One region of the Mesorhizobium sp. M0830 genome, then DNA from elsewhere that is predicted to be linked to it. Evidence: predicted binding sites of a transcription regulator. Region 1 holds the regulator's gene; the other holds the start of a gene.
The links. The regulator PhoB, encoded in region 1, activates phosphate uptake and scavenging genes when phosphate is short. The targets are predictions, from matches to a motif close to TGTCATNNANCTGTCAT.
Positions count from the first base shown of each region.

Region 2: the regulator PhoB is predicted to act here: its motif matches at 5,566-5,582, upstream of NKI20_RS06715 (DUF1045 domain-containing protein).

Region 1 is NZ_JAMYOR010000003.1:173,602-181,334, forward strand. It holds gene NKI20_RS03560 (PAS domain-containing protein) at 1-870, shown strand, start outside; gene pstS (phosphate ABC transporter substrate-binding protein PstS) at 1,381-2,436, shown strand; gene pstC (phosphate ABC transporter permease subunit PstC) at 2,501-3,484, shown strand; gene pstA (phosphate ABC transporter permease PstA) at 3,488-4,339, shown strand; gene pstB (phosphate ABC transporter ATP-binding protein PstB) at 4,336-5,139, shown strand; gene phoU (phosphate signaling complex protein PhoU) at 5,165-5,872, shown strand; gene phoB (phosphate regulon transcriptional regulator PhoB) at 5,892-6,581, shown strand; gene eglC (endo-1,3-1,4-beta-glycanase EglC) at 7,113-7,733, shown strand, end outside.
Region 2 is NZ_JAMYOR010000007.1:49,576-57,308, forward strand. It holds gene NKI20_RS06690 (bifunctional 5-dehydro-2-deoxygluconokinase/5-dehydro-2-deoxyphosphogluconate aldolase) at 1-1,392, shown strand, start outside; gene iolD (3D-(3,5/4)-trihydroxycyclohexane-1,2-dione acylhydrolase (decyclizing)) at 1,426-3,276, shown strand; gene iolE (myo-inosose-2 dehydratase) at 3,463-4,380, shown strand; gene NKI20_RS06705 (hypothetical protein) at 4,439-4,651, shown strand; gene iolB (5-deoxy-glucuronate isomerase) at 4,657-5,469, shown strand; gene NKI20_RS06715 (DUF1045 domain-containing protein) at 5,623-6,330, shown strand; gene NKI20_RS06720 (alpha-D-ribose 1-methylphosphonate 5-triphosphate diphosphatase) at 6,351-7,505, shown strand; gene phnN (phosphonate metabolism protein/1,5-bisphosphokinase (PRPP-forming) PhnN) at 7,502-7,733, shown strand, end outside.

The DNA.
Region 1 (7,733 bases):
TCGTGGACGTTCGATTCCTGCGCGGCCGAGAGCGGCGCCGAGGGCCTCAAGGTGCTGATCGCCGCCGCTGCCTATGGCGTGCCGGTCGATTGCGTCGTGCTCGACTACCAGATGCCTGAGATGAGCGGCGCCGAAATGGCGCGGATCGTGCGCAACACCGCCGGCCTTGCCGGCACGCCGATCATCATGCTGACCTCGGTCGACCAGTCGCTCGCCAACACCGGCTATCGCGATCTCGGCATCGATGCCCAACTGATCAAGCCGGCGCGCTCATCGGTGCTGCTGGAAACGCTGGTCGCAACCATCCAGCGGCATCGCCACAACACGACCGGCAGCGACGCCCTGCCGCTCGCAGGCACCGTCCCTTCGGGCGATATGGTGCCACCACAGCCGTCCGCGCCGGCAGAACAGCGGGCGCTGCTGCAGCCTCCCTCGCTACGCCCTCGGCTGCTCGCGACGGGTCGAGACGACAGGCTGGATATCCTGGTGGCAGAAGACAATGAGGTGAACCAGATGGTGTTCACCCAGATTCTCGGCGAGACCGGTTTCGGTTTCGAGATCGTCGGCAATGGCCGCAAGGCGCTCGACGCCTTCGGCCGGCTCAATCCGTGCATGATCCTGATGGATGTCTCGATGCCGGAGATGAACGGGTTGGAGGCGACCGCCGCCATTCGCCGGCTGGAGGAAGAAACCGGCACTCATGTGCCGATCGTCGGCGTCACCGCGCATGCGCTGAAAGGCGATCGCGAACGCTGCCTGGAGGCAGGCATGGACGACTACCTGTCCAAGCCGATCAGCCCCAGGGCCCTGCTCGAGAAGGTCGAGCGCTGGATCGGCGCCAGCCGCCAAGTTCAGCGTAACGCCGGGTAAGGGGTTCTCGCCGTGCCGGTTCGCGAGAACCAGGCAAAGATTCGCGACGCGTCCCACGCGCAGCACTATGGCGCGATCGCACCATATCAAAACTGTGCCTGATCAAGACAATGGCCATATTCGAATTCCGCTCTTCCCAGTTACGGGCGGGAGCAGCGACCGCCAGCATGGAACAGCGTCAACCTACCCCAACGGACCCTGTTTTTCGGCGATGGCCCGGCCACGACATCGTGGCCGCGAGCAACGCGCTCCCGTCCGGCTTTTTTTATAAGGCCGGCTAATCCCAAAACGCCGGCCAGCCTCGGGCCAAACGCAGCAAGTCCCTGATTTCGAGGACAAAGCCGAGCTCCATCAGGAGTGCTGGTCAGGCCACAATTTGTTCATCCCGATCATGCGTTACCGGGGTGACATCAAACTGTCATGCGACTGTAATAATCGAAGGCTATTGGCCTCAGCGGGCGCCGAGAGGAATGGCGCCGAGAGACCATCTTCCGAACAGGAGCAGGCCACATGAGACATTTCATCCGCTCGGCGGCCGTTGCGATCGCAATGGCTACGGCGTCCACTTTCACCCTTTCCGCGGCAATGGCAGCTGATCTTTCCGGCGCCGGCTCGACCTTCATCTATCCGGTGTTCGCCAAATGGGCCGACACCTACAAGAAAGACACCGGCGTCGGCCTCAATTACCAGTCGATCGGTTCGGGCGGCGGCATCAAGCAGGTCATCGCCAAGACCGTGACCTTCGGCGCCACCGACAAGCCAATGTCCGACGCCGACCTGGAAAAGAACGGCCTCGTGCAGTTCCCGATGGTGATGGGCGGCATCGTGCCGATCGTCAACCTGACCGGCATCAAGCCGGGCGAACTTGTTCTTGACGGCGCGACCCTGGCCCAGATCTACCTCGGCGCCATCACCACCTGGGATGATGCGGCGATCAAGGCGCTGAACCCGAACCTGACCCTGCCGTCCACCGCGATTGCCGTCGTGCATCGCTCGGACGGCTCGGGCACGACCTTCAACTTCACTAACTATCTGGTCAAGCTGTCGCCTGACTGGAAGGACAAGGTCGGTTCGGACACAGCCGTCGAATGGCCAACTGGCGTCGGCGCCAAGGGCAGCGAAGGCGTTGCCAATACCGTCAAGCAGACCGACGGCGGCATCGGCTACGTCGAGTATGCCTATGCCAAGCAGAATAGCCTTTCCTACTCCAAGCTGGTGAATGCCGCCGGCAAGGTCGTCGAGCCGTCGCTCGAATCCTTCGGCGCGGCTGCTTCGAATGCCGATTTCAAAGGCGCGAAGAACTTCAACGTCATCATCACCAACGAACCCGGCGACACCAGCTGGCCGATCGCTGCTTCGACCTGGGTGCTGATCCACAAGGTTCCCAACGATGCCGCCGCCACCGGCGAAGCGCTGAAGTTCTTCGCCTGGGCCTACAAGGACGGCAAGGATACCGCCAAGGCGCTCGACTATGTCTCGATCCCCGACAGCGTCGTCGACTTGATCAAGACCTCCTGGAAGGCCGACATCCAGGCCGACGGGAAGCCGGTCTTCGCAGGCGAGTAACATCCTTCGAAGGAGCGCCGCAGCGCGGCGCTCCTTTCCCTCAACTCAAAGAGCCGAGCTTCACATGAGCGCTGTCCAGGAAGCCTTGCCAGCCATTCGAGGTTCGCGCGACGCGATCGTCAGACGATTCGCGCTGACCGACGCAATCTTCCACGGGATGACCCGGGCCGCCGCCATATTGGTGCTGGTCCTGCTTGGCGGCGTCGCGATCTCGCTGTTTGCCGGATCCTGGCAAGCCCTGTCGACATTCGGCTTCTCTTTCCTGACCAGCGAAAGCTGGAATCCGGTGACGGAGAAATTCGGCGCGCTGGCACCGATCTACGGCACCATCATCACGTCGGCCATCGCCATCCTGATCGCCGTGCCGCTCGGCATCGGCATCGCCATCTTTCTCACCGAGCTTTGCCCGCGCCCGCTGCGGCGGCCGATCGGCATGGCGGTGGAACTGCTGGCCGGCATCCCCTCGATCATTTACGGCATCTGGGGCCTGTTCGTGCTGGCGCCGTTCCTGCAGACAACCGTGCAGCCGTTCATCATCGGCGTGTTCCACGGCATTCCCGGCCTCGGCAGCCTGTTTGCCGGTCCGCCCTACGGCATCGGCCTGCTGACCTCGTCGCTGATCCTCGCCATCATGGTGCTGCCCTTCATCACCTCGATCACCAAGGACGTCTTCGACACGGTACCGCCGGTACTGAAGGAATCGGCCTATGGCATCGGCTGCACGACCTGGGAAGTGACCCGCCGCGTCGTCATTCCCTACACGAGGATCGGTATCATGGGCGGCGTCATGCTCGGCCTTGGCCGCGCGCTGGGCGAAACCATGGCCGTCACCTTCGTCATCGGCAACGCCCACCGCATCTCAACCTCGCTGTTCGCGCCGGCAACGACGATCTCCGCGACCATTGCCAACGAGTTCACCGAAGCCGTCGGCGACCTCTACACCTCTTCGCTGGTGGCGCTCGGCCTGATCCTGTTCGTCATCACCTTCCTGATCCTTGCCATCGCCCGCTACATGCTGATGCGCATCGACGCCCGCACCGGAGCCTGACCGATGTCGACAGCCACATCGCTTCATCAGAGCCGCAAGAGGAAGAATGCCGTGATGATGACGCTGTGCGTCACCGCGGCGGGCATCGGACTTGCCTGGCTGGCGCTCATCCTCGGCGCGCTGGTCTACAAGGGCGCCGCTGGCCTGTCCCTTGACGTCTTCACGCAGATGACGCCGCCTCCCGGCGACGCCGGCGGCCTGCTCAACGCCATCTATGGCAGCGTGGTCATGACGATCATCGCCGTCATCGTCGGCACGCCGATCGGAGTGCTGGCCGGCACCTACATGGCCGAGTACGGTCGCTTTTCCAGGCTGACCACCGTGGTGCGCTTCATCAACGACATCCTGCTGTCGGCGCCGTCGATCATCATTGGCCTGTTCGTCTACGAACTTATGGTGCGGCCGATGGGGCATTTCTCGGCAATCGCCGGTGCTGTCGCGCTCGCCATCCTCGTCATTCCGGTGGTGGTACGCACCACCGAAGACATGCTCAATTTGGTGCCGAACGCCTTGCGCGAAGCCGGCACCGCGATCGGCGCGCCGCGCTGGGTGGTGATCAAGTCGGTGGCCTACCGCGCCGCGCTATCGGGCATTGTCACCGGCATATTGCTGTCGATCGCCCGTATCTCCGGCGAGACCGCACCACTGCTCTTCACGGCGCTCAACAACCAGTTCTGGTCGAGCAATCTCAACGCGCCGATGGCCAGCCTGCCTGTCACCATCTTCCAGTTCGCTCTCAGCCCTTACGAGGAATGGCAGCAACTGGCCTGGACCGGCGCACTCATCATCACATTGACGGTTCTCGCGCTCAGCATCGTTGCGCGCAGCCTGACCGGACGCAGAGAGGACAAATGAGCCAGATGTTGTCTCCAGACATGACGATCGCTGCCGAGGCCACCGCCAAGGCCAAGATCGAGGTCAAGAACCTCAACTTCTACTACGGCCAGTCGAAGGCGCTGAAGGACATCACTCTGTCCTTGCCGGAGCGCAGCGTCACCGCCTTCATCGGGCCTTCGGGCTGCGGGAAGTCGACGCTGCTGCGCGTCTTCAATCGCATCTACGAGCTCTATCCCAAGCAGACGGCCGAAGGTCAGGTGCTGCTCGACGGCCAGAACGTTCTCGACCGCTCGCAGGACCTCAACCTGCTGCGCACCAAGATCGGCATGGTGTTCCAGAAGCCGACGCCATTTCCGATGTCGATCTACGAAAACATCGCTTTCGGCATCAGGCTCTACGAGAAGCTGAGCAAGTCGGAGATGGACGGCCGCGTCGAGCAGGCGCTGAAGCGCGCGGCACTCTGGACCGAGGTCAAGGACAAGCTCGACGCCAGCGGCCTCAGCCTCTCCGGCGGCCAGCAGCAGCGGCTCTGCATCGCCCGCACCGTGGCGGTGAAGCCGGAAGTCATCCTGCTCGACGAGCCCGCCTCGGCGCTCGACCCGCTGTCGACCGCCAAGATCGAGGAACTGATCGACGAGTTGCAAGCCGACTACACGATCGTCATCGTCACCCACAACATGCAGCAGGCGGCGCGCGTATCGAAGCAGACGGCCTTCATGTATCTGGGCGAGCTGGTCGAGTTCGACCGCACGGAGAGGATCTTCACGTCGCCCCGCGAGAAGCGCACGCAGGACTACATCACCGGCCGCTTCGGCTGAGCTCAGGCATACGAGGAACAGGATAATGAGCGAACATACAGTCGCTTCTTTCGACGAGGATCTCGGTCAGATCAGCAGGCTCATCAGCGACATGGGCGATCTCGCTAGCTCGATGGTCGGCGGTGCGACCAAGGCGCTCTTGAATTCCGACAACGCCTTGGCACAGCGCGTCGTCTCCGACGACGCGATCATGGACGCGCGCCAGCGCGAGCTCGACGACCGTGCCATCACGCTGATCGCCAAGCGGCAGCCGATGGCCGATGATCTGCGCCATGTCGTCGGTTCTATCCGCATGGCCGGCGATCTCGAACGCATCGGCGACCTTGCCAAGAACATCGCCAAGCGTGTCGGCACTGTCGGCCTCAGCGTCACGCCGCGCGACCTTTCGCACTCGATCGATGGAATGGCACAACTGGTGCTGATCCAGGTGCAGGGCGTCATCGAGGAATATGCGGCGCGTGACGCCGCCGCGCTGGCGAAACTGCGTGCCGACGACGAACGCATCGACGTCAAATACACCTCCGTGTTCCGCGAGCTTCTCACCTATATGATGGAAGACCCGCGCAACATCACCGCGTGCACGCATCTTTTGTTCTGCGCCAAGAACCTCGAGCGCATCGGCGACCACGTCACCAACATCGCGGAAAATGCCTATTATGTTTTGACCGGCACCCAGCTGCCGGCCAATCGTCCGAAACAGGACGAGACGACAATGTCCGCGCCCGCGGCATGACGACAGGGGTAACCAGCCGATGATCGCGCCACGCATCATGGTGGTGGAGGACGAGGAGCCGCTAGGCGTGCTGCTCCGCTATAATCTGGAGTCCGAGGGCTATCAGGTCGAGGTCGTGACGCGTGGCGACGAGGCCGAGATCCGGCTGCAGGAGAACGTGCCTGACCTTCTGGTGCTCGACTGGATGGTGCCGGCGGTTTCCGGCATCGAACTCTGCCGGCGCCTGCGAATGCGTCCCGAGACCGAGCGGCTGCCGATCATCATGCTGACCGCGCGCGGCGAGGAGAGCGATCGCGTGCGGGGCCTCTCGACCGGCGCCGACGATTATCTGGTCAAGCCGTTTTCGACACCGGAGTTCATGGCCAGGGTCAAGGCGCTGTTGCGCCGTGCCAAGCCGGAACTGCTGTCCAGCGTGCTGAAGGTCGGCGACATCGTGCTCGATCGAGAATCGCACCGGGTCTATCGCAAGAAGAGCGAGATCCGGCTCGGGCCGACCGAATTCCGCCTGCTCGAATTCATGATGCGCCATCCCGGCCGCGTGTTCTCGCGTAGCCAACTGCTCGACAACGTCTGGGGCGAAACGATCTACATCGACGAACGCACGGTGGACGTGCATGTCGGCCGGCTGCGCAAAGCCGTCAACAACGGCCGCATGCCCGACGTCATCCGCACCATTCGGGGCGCAGGCTACGCGATCAGGGAAGACTAGCCGATAGATCGGAACCAAGGTTCAAATTCGATCAGCAGGTCGTCGCCAATGGCCACGCGATGGCAGACATTCAAGCAGGCGGGATCGAAGTCTAAACTGCCCTTCGCGGGGCTCGGCGCGTAGCTTGACTGGCTGGCGATTGCCCTCCGATCTCCCAATTCGCTTTTCTGCCAGGCTGGCCGCAGGAAGCACGGCCCGTGACACTTTAGTTGGTCACATTGCTATCTTGCCCGCAGACCTCCGATCAAAGTTGCGCGCCTCAAGAAACAATTTGAACTAATATGGCTATGTGCCCGCCAGAGGATGTGGTTTCGCATAAATGCGCAATTTTATTAAAAAAGTTCCTCAGACTAAGAATGAGTTTCTCTCCTCTTTATCGATTGTATGTGCTCCGAATAGTCAATACGATCTTGCATTGGATGACGATTCCGCGGGAACGATCTCGTTCGTTGCAACGTTGCTTTGAAAGCGGTCGCCGGACCTTGCGCCGAACGACTTGATCAGGTCGGGCACTAAGAGGAAGGATTTCTGATGAGCACGGTCTTAAACGCCAAAGGTATTCCTCTTCCCTACACCGGCGCGTCCAGTCATTGGTTCTCGGCAACCGGAGCCGGGGCCGAACTGCATGGCACCTCAGGCAACGACTCGTTCTGGGGAGACACCGGCGTCAATGTCACGATGTATGGTGGCGCCGGCGACGACTACTATCACCTCTATTCCACCAACAATAAGGTGGTCGAAGATCCCGGGGCCGGGATCGACACGATCGACACCTGGATGAGCTACAAGCTCCCCGACAATTTCGAGAACCTGGTCGTTACCGGCGCCAATCGATATGCGTTCGGAAATGCGTTGGACAACATCATCAAGGGCGGGTCGGGTCATCAGACGCTGGATGGCGGCAAGGGAAATGATGTCCTGATCGGCGGTGACGGCGCCGACACTTTCGCCATCTCCAAAGGAAATGGAAGCGATCTTATCTTCGATTTCGGTGCGACCGATGTGGTGCGCCTTAACGGCTATGACTTCACTTCGTTCGATGCCGTCCGTTCGCAGATGGTTCAGGTGGAATCGAACGTGATGCTGAACCTCGGATCTGACGAGATCCTGGTGTTCAAGAATACGACCATCGACAAGTTGCAGCCCACCCAG
Region 2 (7,733 bases), on a different contig from region 1:
TGGGGTCTTGCCGGTCATGCCGAAGGCTTCGAGCGCTATGTCAAATCGGACCGGGTCTCGGCCCAGTTGAAGACGGTGCTGCCCGATTGCGACCTCATTGTCGGCACCGAGGAAGAGATCATGATCGCGTCGGGGGCCGATGATTGCCTGAGCGCGCTGAAGGCGATCCGCTCGCTGTCGTCCGCCACCATCGTATTGAAGCGCGGCGCCATGGGCTGCATCGTCTATGACGGACCGATCAGCGACGATCTCGAGGACGGCGTCGTCGGCAAGGGGTTCCCGATCGAGATCTACAATGTGCTCGGCGCCGGCGACGCGTTCATGTCCGGCTTCCTGCGCGGCTGGCTGGGGGGCGAAGACCATGCGACGGCGGCGACCTGGGCCAATGCCTGCGGCGCCTTCGCCGTGTCGCGGCTGCTCTGCGCGCCGGAGTATCCGACCTTCGAGGAGCTGCAGTTCTTCCTCAAGCACGGCAGCAAGCATCTGGCCTTGCGCAAGGACGAGGCGATCAACCACATCCATTGGGCGACGACGCGCCGGCGCGACATTCCCTCGCTGATGGCGCTCGCCTGCGACCACCGTGTGCAGCTCGAGGATGTGGCGGCGAAAGCTGGCGCCAATCCGGCGCGGATCGAAGAATTCAAGGTGCTGGCGGTCAAGGCGGCAGCGAAGGTCGCCGCCGGCCGCGACGGCTATGGCATGCTGATCGACGAGAAATACGGCCGCAAGGCGATGTTCGAATTCGCCCGCCATCCCTTCGCCTGGCTCGGGCGGCCGGTCGAACTGCCGGGATCGCGGCCGCTGCGCTTCGAATTCTCGCAGGACATCGGCTCGCAGCTCACCGAATGGCCGGTCGATCACTGTATCAAGTGCCTGTGCTTCTACCATCCCGACGATCCGGCAGCCTTGAAGGAAGAGCAGCAGCAGAAGCTGCGCGCACTGTTCGAAGGCGCGCGGAAAGTAGGCAGAGAACTTCTCATCGAGATCATCGCCGGCAAGCATGGCAAGCTGGACGACACGACGATCCCGCGCGCGCTGGAGGAACTCTATGCGCTCGGCATCAAGCCCGACTGGTGGAAGCTCGAGCCGCAGGCGTCGAGCGGTGCCTGGGCCAAGATCGAAGCCGTCATCCTGAAGCACGATCCGTGGTGCCGCGGCGTCGTGCTGCTTGGGCTGGAAGCGCCGCAGGACGAGCTGGAAGCGGCTTTCGCAGCCACCGCCAAGGCGCCGATCGTCAAGGGTTTTGCCGTCGGCCGCACCATCTTCGTCCATGCGGCCGAACAATGGCTGGCCGGCAAGATGTCGGATGACGAAGCTATCGCCGACATGGCGCAGCGCTTCGAACAGCTGACTGAAGCGTGGCTTGCCGCGCGCGGCCGCAAAGCGGCATAAGAAGCGCGGCACAACGACTGCGGAGGAGACACCATGAGCAAGACAATCCGCCTGACGATGGCGCAGGCGCTGACCCGCTTTCTCAGCAAGCAGATGATCGAGATCGACGGCAACAAGGTCCCGATCTTCGGCGGCGTCTGGGCGATCTTCGGCCATGGCAACGTCGCCGGCATAGGCGAGGCGCTCTATCAGGTGCGCGACGAATTGCCGACCTTCCGAGCCCACAATGAGCAGGCGATGGCGCATGCTGCGATCGCCTACGCCAAGGCCAACTTCCGCCGCCGCTTCATGGCCGCGACGTCTTCGATCGGTCCCGGCGCGCTCAACATGGTGACGGCCGCGGCGCTCGCCCATGTAAACAGGTTGCCCGTCCTGTTTCTGCCCGGCGATGTCTTCGCCAACCGCATTCCCGACCCGGTGCTGCAGCAGGCCGAGGATTTCTCCGACGGCACAGCGACGGTCAACGACTGCTTCCGTCCGGTGTCGCGCTATTTCGACCGCATCACCCGGCCGGAGCAGATTATTCCGGCGCTGAGCCGTGCCATGGCCGTGCTGACCGATCCGGCCGAGTGCGGCCCGGTGACGCTGTCGCTCTGCCAGGATGTGCAGGCCGAGGCCTATGATTATCCCGAAAGCTTCTTTGCCGAGCGGGTCTGGCACCAGCGCCGTCAGCGACCGGACCGCCACGAATTGGCCGCCGCGGTCGCGGCTCTGAAGGGAGCAAAAAAGCCGCTGGTGATCGCCGGCGGCGGCGTTCTCTATTCCCAGGCTTCGAACGAGCTGGCGAAATTCGCGGAAAGCGCCGGCATTCCGGTCTGCGAGACGCAAGGCGGCAAATCCTCGCTCCCGGACGAGCATCCGCTCAACATGGCGGCGGTTGGCGTCACCGGCACTTCCGCCGCCAACCGGCTGGCCGAAGAAGCCGACGTCGTGCTTGCCATCGGCACACGCCTGCAGGATTTCACCACTGGCTCATGGGCGCTGTTCAAGAACTCGGGCAAGACCATCATCGGACTCAACGTGCAGCCCTTCGACGCCGGCAAGCACCGCGCGCTGCCGCTGGTCACTGACGCGGCCGAGGGTTTGGCCGAACTCGGTGCAGCGCTTAAAGGTTGGAAGGCGCCGGCGACCTGGACAGACAATGCGACCAGCGGCAAGACGGCCTGGCAGGCTGAGGCGGCCAAGGTGACGGCGTCGACCAATGCCGCCTTCCCGTCGGATGCTCAGGTGATCGGCGCCGTGCAGCGCGCGATGGGCTCTGGCGTGACGCTGTTGCATGCCGCCGGCGGTCTGCCGGGCGAGTTGCACAAGCTCTGGCAGGCTGGCGCGCCTGGCTCCTATCACGCTGAATACGGCTTCTCGACCATGGGCTACGAGATTGCCGGCGGGCTGGGCACCAAGATGGCGAAGCCCGACGAAGAGGTCGTCGTCATGATCGGCGACGGCTCCTATCTGATGCTGAATTCCGAGATCGCCACCTCGGTGATGCTCGGCCTGAAGCTGACCATCGTGCTGCTCGACAACAGGGGCTATGGCTGCATCAACCGGCTGCAGATGGCGACCGGCAGTGCCAACTTCAACAACCTCCTGAAGGACGCGCGTCACGAAGTCCTGCCCGATATCGACTTCGCCGCGCATGCGGCGAGCATGGGGGCGATTGCCGAAAAGGTGCCGTCGATCGCCGGATTGGAAAACGCTCTGGAAAAATCCACGAAGAACAACCGCACCACGGTGCTTGTCATCGACACCGACCCGCTGGTTTCCACCGATGCCGGCGGTCACTGGTGGGATGTGGCGGTGCCGGAAGTATCGGCGCGGCCGCAGGTTAACGCGGCGCGCAAAGCCTATGATGAGAAGCGGCAGATGCAGACAATCGGCGATTGATGTAACGCGGCCAAGCCCCTACCTCCGCCTTGTGGGGAGGTCGGACCGAAGGTCCGGGTGAGGTCCGGCGCCGCACCCCCACCCCGCTGCTTCGCAGCGACTTGCCGGAGCGAGCCACGGGTCTCGCCCGTCCTTCGGACCCCCACAAGGGGGAGAGTGAATACGAACTGAAACTGGAGTGACGACTTGAAAGCCAAACTGGGCATGTCCCCCATTGCGTGGTGGAACGACGATCTCGCGGAACTCAGCGATGACGTGTCGCTGGAGGAGTGCTTGCTCCAGTCGCGTTCGGCCGGCTTCACCGGCATGGAAATGGGCCGGCGTTTTCCCAACGACCCCGATGTCATGCTGCCGATCCTCAAGGCAGCAGACGTGACGCTGTGCGGCGGCTGGTTCTCCGGCACGCTGGTCGATGGGGGGATGGCTGACAATAAGGATCGCATCCAGCCGATGATCGACCTGTTCAAGGCGGTGAACGCGCCTTGCATCGTCTATGGCGAGGTCGGCCGCTCGATCCAGGGCGACCGCTCCAAACCGCTGGCCACCAAGCCGAAGCTGTCGGACGACGAGATGAAGGCCTATGCGAAGCGCCTCACCGAATTCGGCGAATGGTGCGGCGAGCAAGGCATGCCGCTGTCCTACCACCACCACATGGCGGCGGTGGTCGAGACCGAGCCGGAGCTCGATGCCTTCATGCGCTATTCGGGCGAAGGCATTCCATTGCTGCTCGATGCAGGCCATCTGGCATTCGCCGGCGGCGACGTGCTGCGCGCCATCGACAACCATCATAAGCGCATCAGCCATGTTCATGTGAAGGACGTGCGCATGGGCGTGATCGAGAAACTCGACCGCACGAAACAGTCCTTCCTCGACGCGGTGGCGCTGGGTGCCTTCACGGTACCGGGCGACGGCTCGCTGGATTTCGGCGCCATCGTGCAGCGCTTTGCCGACCATGGCTATGAGGGCTGGTTCGTGGTCGAGGCCGAGCAGGATCCGAAGAAGAACCCGCCGCTCAGGATGGCGCAGGTCGGCTACAAGGAATTGATGCGCGTCATGACCGCCGCCGGCTACACGGTCGAAACGCAAGGCTTTCCAAATGTCTGATCAAGGGAGGCCTGATGCGATGGGTTCCCGGCGAAGCCGATTGCTGTAGATTGGCCCGATGAAAGATTACGAACACCCCTTCTTCCGGCCTTTGTGGCGGCGTGTCGCCGTCGTCGCGGTCTGCGTCATCTGGTCGATCATCGAGTTCGCCACCGGCACGCCGTTCTGGGGCGTCATCGCGCTTGGTTTCGCCGGCTACGCCGTCTGGCAGTTTTTTTACCTCTACAAGCCCGCGGACGAGGGCAAGGCCGAGGCCGAACCGAAGGAGTGACAGGGATGTCGAAGCTGCTGGTGAAGGCCGACAAGGGCCATGGCCGCGTCGCCCATGTGACGCCGGAGAACGCAAGCTGGAGCTATGTCGGTTTCGACCTGCATCGGCTGCGGCCCGGCGAGAGCGCTTCCGGAAAAACCGATGATCGCGAAGTCTGCCTGGTGTTCGTCACCGGCAAGGGCAACGCGAGAGCCGGCGGCAAGGATCTCGGCCTGCTTGGCGAGCGCATGTCGCCCTTCGAGGGCAAGCCGTGGTCGGTCTACGTTCCGCAAGGCTCCGACTGGTCGGTGACGGCGGATACCGAGCTGGAACTCGCGGTCTGCTCGGCGCCGGGCCTTGGCGGCGGTCTGCCGGTGCGGGTGATCGCACCGGACGATCTCGGCCAGGAGGTGCGCGGCAAGGGCACCAACACGCGCTACGTCACCAACATATTGCCGGAGGGCAAGCCGGCCGATTCGCTGCTGGTGGTCGAGGTGATCACGCCCGGCGGCCATACGTCGAGCTATCCGCCGCACAAGCATGACCAGGACAACCTGCCCGACGAATCCTATCTCGAGGAAACCTACTATCACCGGCTCAGCCCACCGCAGGGCTTTGCCTTCCAGCGCGTCTACACCGACGCCGACAAGAATGGCCACCGCGCGCTCGACGAAGCGATGGCGATCGAGGACGGCGATGTCGTGCTGGTTCCCAAGGGCTATCATCCCTGCGCCGCCTGCCACGGCTACGACCTCTATTATCTCAACGTGATGGCCGGGCCTAAGCGGACGTGGAAATTCCACAATGCTCCTGAGCACGAATGGCTGATGAAGGCCTGATCGATCGTCTCTTCCGGGTAAAGCTGTTGGTCCAACCCGAAAAAAATGCCGGCTAAGGACCGGAAGGCTCGATTTGCCTTCGAAAACCCTTCAAAGCTTCGTCAATCCGTCATGGAAATCACCTATGGCAACGGGACTGACGAGGACTTCCTAATGCGCTACGCCCTCTATTTCACCCCCCGGCAGGACGAGCCACTGGCGCGGATCGCCGCCAACTGGCTTGGCCGTGACCCATTTGGCGGCGCGACAAGGCCGGCCGAGGCGGTGGCCGACCTGTCGGCGGCGGAGGTTGCTTTCCACACAGCTTCGGCGCGCCGCTATGGTTTTCACGCCACGCTGAAAGCCCCTTTCCGCCTGGCCGCCAGCGAAACCGAAGCCTCGCTGCGCGCCGCACTCGACCATTTTGCCGAGGCGACGCCGGCGGTGAGCATCCCGCGTCTCATCGTCAGCCAGATCGATGGCTTCTTCGCACTGGTGCCGGACGGCCCGCTGCCTGCGCTCAACCGCTTCGCCGATGATGTGGTGCTCGGCTTCGACCGGTTTCGTGCGCCGTTGACCGAGGCAGAAATCGAGCGGCGCAGCCCGGATTCGCTGAAGCCGGCCGAGTTCCGCAATCTCTGCCAATGGGGCTACCCCTATGTCTTCGAGACCTTTCGCTTCCACATGACGCTGTCCGGCCGAGCGGGGCCACAGGAAAGCCCTCGTTTGCGCGCAGCAATCGACAGTCTGTTTGCGCAGGTGCTGCAACAGCCGCTGCTGGTGGATGCGCTGACGCTGTTCGTCGAAACCGAACCGGGCGCACCGTTCATGGTGCTCTCGCATCACGCGCTCGGGCGCCGCCCGGCTAGAAAAACCGCCTGAACAACCAAGGACTGCCTGAAATGACCGCCGAGACTGTTCTCCACAACGCCCGCATCGTTCTTGCCGACGAGATCGTCGAGGGTTCGCTGGTGCTGCGCGACGGCTTTATCGCCGGCATCGATGCCGGCACCAGCCAAACCGGCGGGAGCATGGCCGGCGAGGATATGGGGGGCGACTACATCATTCCCGGGCTGGTCGAACTCCATACAGACCATCTCGAAGGCCACTACGCGCCGCGGCCCAAGGTGCGCTGGAACCCAATCGCCGCCGTGCTCGCTCATGACGCGCAAGTGGCGACAGCCGGCATCACCACCGTGCTCGATGCCTTGCGCGTCGGCATGGACGAGGATGCCGACCTGACGTCGACCGACATCCGCAAGCTGGCCGATGCGATCGAGGACAGCGTACAGCAGGATCGTCTGCGGGCCGACCATTTCATCCATCTGCGCTGCGAGGTTTCGGCGCCGGACTGCCTCAAGGCGTTCGCCAATTTCGACGGCGACGAACGGGTGAAACTGGCATCGCTGATGGACCATGCGCCCGGCCAACGCCAGTTCGTCAATCTCGAGACCTATGCCTATTATTACCAGCGCAAGCTCAAGCTGACCGATCGCGACTTCAAACTGTTCTGCGAAAAACGGATGGCGGAATCGGCGCGCAATTCGGTACCGAACCGGGCGGTGATCGCCGCCGCCTGCCATGAGCGCGGCATCGTTTTGGCCAGCCATGACGACGCCACCCTTGGCCATGTCGGCGAAGCGATCGAACAGGGCGTGCGCGTCGCCGAGTTCCCGACCACGGAAGAAGCCGCCAGGGCCTCGAAAGAGGCCGGGCTCGGCGTGCTGATGGGTGCGCCCAACGTCATGCGCGGCGCCTCGCATTCGGGCAATGTCTCGGCCCGCACGCTGGCCAGCGATGGCCTGCTCGACATCCTGTCGTCCGACTACATTCCCTTCAGCCTGATCCAGTCGGCGTTCTTCCTCGGCGACGTCGTCGACGGCATTTCCCTGCCGCAGGCGGTCGCCATGGTCTCGAAGAACCCGGCCGAAGCGATTGGCCTGACCGACCGCGGCGTCATCGAGCAGGGCCGCCGCGCCGACCTGGTGCGCGTACGCGTCGACGACCATGTTCCGGTCGTGCGCACCGTCTGGCGCCAGGGACGCCGGGTCGCATGATGGTGTCCGCGTTGATCGAGCGTGAATTGTCGGCCGAGATGTTTCCGATCCGTGACGGCGTCTTCGTCGCCGTCGTCGGTCCAAGCGGCGCCGGCAAGGACACGGTGATCGGCTATGCCCGCACCCGCTTTGCCGACGAGACAAGGCTGGAGTTCGTCCGCCGCGTCATCACACGACCGAGCGATGCCGCCAGCGAGGACCACGACACGCTGGCCGACGCCGCCTTCG